DNA from 2 places in the Kitasatospora sp. NPDC059646 genome. Region 1 is predicted to be linked to the other one. Evidence: riboswitches for the same ligand, from Rfam matches in the RefSeq annotation. Region 1 holds a riboswitch; the other holds the start of a gene.
What was found. Region 1 has a riboswitch for thiamine pyrophosphate ahead of thiC (phosphomethylpyrimidine synthase ThiC). Riboswitches for the same ligand answer to the same signal wherever they lie in the genome.
Positions count from the first base shown of each region.

Region 2: it holds a riboswitch for thiamine pyrophosphate, as region 1 does, so the genes downstream of both, thiO (glycine oxidase ThiO) here and thiC (phosphomethylpyrimidine synthase ThiC) in region 1, are expected to answer to the same signal.

Region 1 covers NZ_JBHWDS010000051.1:13,154-15,332, forward strand. The annotation lists gene ACFV1L_RS28725 (SPFH domain-containing protein) at 1-512, opposite strand, end outside; gene ACFV1L_RS28730 (hypothetical protein) at 698-898, opposite strand; TPP riboswitch at 1,069-1,202, shown strand; gene thiC (phosphomethylpyrimidine synthase ThiC) at 1,198-2,179, shown strand, end outside.
Region 2 covers NZ_JBHWDS010000046.1:17,213-19,391, forward strand. The annotation lists gene ACFV1L_RS27225 (NAD(P)/FAD-dependent oxidoreductase) at 1-1,115, opposite strand, end outside; TPP riboswitch at 1,174-1,286, shown strand; gene thiO (glycine oxidase ThiO) at 1,281-2,179, shown strand, end outside.

The DNA of each region.
Region 1 (2,179 bases):
AGCGAGTCGATGATCAGGCCGAGCTTCTCCATCTCGATGCCCGAGGCGGAGCGGGTCTCACCGGTGAGCCGCTCGCGGTCGCGGATCATGTCCTCGACGGTCAGCCCGCCGACGATGGAGCGCAGGTGGCCGGCGAACACGTTGTGCACCCGCTGGCCCATCATCTTCTGCTGGTCCAGGAAACGCCGGGCGGCGTTGGCGATCGACGCCGGGTCGTCGCCCACCTTGAAGATCACAACCCCCTTGACGTGCACGGGAATTCCCTGCGACGTCACACACTCCACGTCCAGCGCGGCCTCGTTCAGGTCCAGCGACAGCCGGCGGACCACCTGGACACCCGGCACCACGAAGGTGCCCCGACCGGTGACCACCCGGAAGCCGAGCCCCTCACCGTGCTTGGAACCCGAGATGACCAGGGCCTCGTTCGGCTCGGCGACCCGCCACATGAGCTTGAACAGGACGATCAGAAGAACGACGCCGACGACGGCGCCTCCGACGATGCCGATCAGCATCGGCAATCTCCCCCTTCAGGGCACACCGGTCCCGTGCTGCGCTTGGGTTGTGCAGATCTGGCGCGGAACCCGGTGGCAGCCGCATTCTCCGCCGTCGGCGATCACGGGGGAAGAGTCCGGACGGAGAGAACTCCCACTGTCCCGAAACTGTTGCAGGAGGTCTGCTGGTCCGCTCCGACACGGCGTCAGAAGGGTTCGACGTAGACCGTTCGCGGTGGCTGGTAATCGACCACGACCACCATGGTGCCCGGCTGCAGCGGCTCGCCCGGGGTGGCGCGGTACGCCAGGAACGCCTCACTGCCCAGCCGCTCGGGGACGTGCACCATCACCTCGCCGACCAGGCCCGCGCCGATCCGCCCCGTCACCCGTCCCACCAGTCCGATCATCCGGACCATCCTCCCACCCCGCCCGCAGCGTGAACAGCTCGGCGCCGCGCGGCAGTTGCCCGCCGGGCGCGGCCCGACAGCGGCGATGCGCGGCCCGGGCCCCGGCGATGCGCCCTGGACCGGGGCCGCCCGGTGCCCTACGGTGAGGAACCGAACGCAGGCGGACGACGCCTGCGCGGAACGGGAGCTCGGAGCACCGGGCTGAGAGGGCGCTGACGGTACGCGGACCCGCGGACCACCTGCTGCGCCGACCGCAGGAACCTGACCGGGTAATGCCGGCGTAGGGAGTTGAAGGTCCGATGACCGCATTTTCTGAGCACACGTCTGCCCGCGAGTCCGCCGCCGCCGCGGGCTACCCCACCCCCGCCTGGCGCAAGGCCTACCGCCAGGGCAGCCGCCCCGACCTGCGGGTCCCCTACCGCGAGGTCGAACTGACCAACGGCCGCACCGTCCCGCTGTACGACACCTCCGGCCCGTACACCGACCCGTCCCACCCCACCGACGTCCGGCGCGGACTGCCCGCGCTGCGCGACGCCTGGATCCGGCAGCGCGGCGACGTCGAGGAGTACGACGGCCGGCAGTCCCGGCCCGAGGACGACGGCATCAAGCACACCGCTCCGCGCGGCGGCGACCTGCGCAACCTGGACGCCGTCTTCCCCGGCCGCCCGCGCCGCCCGCTGCGCGCCCGCGACGGCGTCGCTGTCACCCAACTCGCTTACGCCAAGCGCGGGTTGATCACGCCCGAGATGGAGTTCGTGGCGCTCCGGGAAGGCCTGGAGCCGGAGTTCGTGCGCGAGCAGGTGGCGCGCGGACGGGCCGTCATCCCGGTCAACGTGAACCACCCCGAGATCGAACCGGCCATCATCGGCACCGACTTCCTGGTGAAGATCAACGCCAACATCGGCAACTCCGCCGTCACCTCCTCCATCGAGGAGGAGGTGGAGAAGATGACCTGGGCCACCCGCTGGGGCGCCGACACCGTCATGGACCTCTCCACCGGCCGCAACATCCACACCACCCGCGAGTGGATCCTGCGCAACTCCCCCGTCCCGATCGGCACCGTCCCGCTCTACCAGGCACTGGAGAAGGTCGACGGCCGGGCCGAGGAACTGAGCTGGGAGGTGTACCGGGACACCGTCGTCGAGCAGTGCGAACAGGGCGTCGACTACATGACCGTGCACGCCGGCGTGCTGCTGCGGTACGTCCCGCTCACCGCCCGCCGCAAGACCGGCATCGTCTCGCGCGGCGGCTCCATCATGGCCGCGTGGTGCCTGGCGCACC
Region 2 (2,179 bases), on a different contig from region 1:
GCCAGGTCGCGCGGCCGGTCGACGGCGAGCAGCGCGACCGGCGCGCCGTCGCGCAGCCACAGCACCGACCAGGCGCGCTCGGACGGGGAGCCGCGCCACAGCAGGTGGTCGGCGCCGGCGTGCCGTCCCGCGTACTGCACCATGCGGCCGAACTGCTCGGACCAGAAGTAGGGGACGGGGTCGTAGGGCGCGTCCAGGGCGCCGAGCACCGAGGCGGCGACGGCGCCGCCGGAGTGCAGGGCGTGGTCCCAATGCTGGACGGCGAGCCGGGCGCCGAACCGGGCCGACGGGTAGGAGACGCAGTCCCCGGCCGCCCAGACGCCGGGCAGCGCGGTGCGCAACCGGTCGTCGACCGGGATCGTGCCGTCCGGGTCGAGCGCCAGCGGCCCGCCGGCCAGCCAGCCGGTGGCGGGGCGGGCGCCGACGCCGACCACCACCTCGTCGGCGGGCAGGCGGGTGCCGTCGGCGAGCAGCACCCCGCCGTCGGCGGCCCCGGCGACCGCGGCGCCGCAGCGCAGTTCGACGCCGGCTTCGGCGTACCAGTCGGCCATCAGCGTGCCGAGTTCGGCGGGCAGGGCCCCGGCCAGCGGGGTGGCGGCGGCCTCCACCACGGTGACGTGGCAGCCGAGGGCGCGGGCGACGGTGGCGGTCTCGGCGCCGATCCAGCCCGCGCCGACCAGCACGATCCGCCTGCCGGGGGTGAGCGCGGCGCGCAGCGCGTGCGCGTCGTCGACGGTGCGCAGGGTGCGGGCGCCGGGCAGGCCGGGCAGCGTGCGGGGGTCGGCGCCGGTGGCGATCACCAGGGCCCCGTACGGGAGTTCGCCGCCGTCGGTGTGCAGCGTGCCGGCCTCCAGGGCGGTGGCGCGGCGGCCGGTGAGCAGGTCGACGCCGAGGTCGCGCCAGTCGATGTCGAAGGCGGTGGCGTCGGCCTTGCCGAGGAGGACGTCCTTGGACAGCGGCGGCCGGTCGTACGGGAGGTGGAGTTCGTCGCCGAGCAGGGTGATCGCCCCCTGCCAGCCGCCCTGCCGCAGGTTCAGCGCGGCCTGCGCGCCCGCCATGCCCGCCCCGACCACGACGACCCGGTCCGTTGCCCTCAGCTCAGCCACGGCGTCCACCCTAGCCCTCCCGCACGCCCCTGTGGGCGCGGGTGGGCCCGGCGATAAGGTGGGGGTACTACCTCATCACGGGAGCCCGGCGCACCGGGCTGAGAGGCGGGCTGTGGCGGCCCGCGACCGTCCGAACCTGATCCGGGTCATGCCGGCGAAGGGAGAAGAAGCGCTGTGGCACATTCGGACGTGCTGGTGATCGGCGGGGGCGTCATCGGCCTCGGCGTCGCCTGGCGCACCGCGCAGCGCGGCCTGTCGGTCGCGGTGGTGGACCCGTCGCCCGGCGGCGGTGCGGCGCAGGTCGCCGCGGGCATGCTCGCCCCGGTCACCGAACTGCAGTACGGCGAGGAGCCGTTGCTGCGCCTGGGGATGGCGTCCAACGAGCGGTACGGGGCGTTCGCGGCCGAGCTGACCGAGCTCACCGGCCTGGACACCGGCTACCGCCGCACCGGGACGCTGGCCGTCGCGCTGGACGCCGACGACCGCGCGGAGCTGCGCGAACTGCACGCCTTCCACGGCCGGTTGGGCCTGGCCTCGGAGTGGCTGACCGGCCGGGAGTGCCGCCGGCTGGAGCCGATGCTCGCCCCCGGCGTGCGCGGCGGCCTGCACGTCGCCGAGGACCACCAGGTGGACGGCCGCCGGCTGGCCGCCGCCCTGGTCGCGGCGTGCCGGCTGCTGGGCGTGGCCTTCCACCGCACGCAGGCCGCCGAGCTGACCACCGACGGCGAACGCGCCACCGGCGTACGGCTGTCGACCGGCGAGCAGCTGACGGCGGACCGCACGGTGCTGGCGGCCGGCTCCCGCAGCCACCTGCTGCCGGGCCTGCCGGACGGCGTGCTGCCGCCGATCCGCCCGGTCAAGGGGCAGGTGCTGCGGCTGCGCGTCCCCGAGCCGTACGCGCCGTTCCTGTCCCGCAACGTGCGCGCCGTGGTGCGCGGGCAGCACCTGTACCTGGTGCCGCGCGCGGACGGCGAGCTGGTGGTCGGCGCGACCACCGAGGAGCAGGGCCACGACACCACCGTCACCGCGGGCGGCGTGTACGAGCTGCTCCGCGACGCGCACGAACTCGTCCC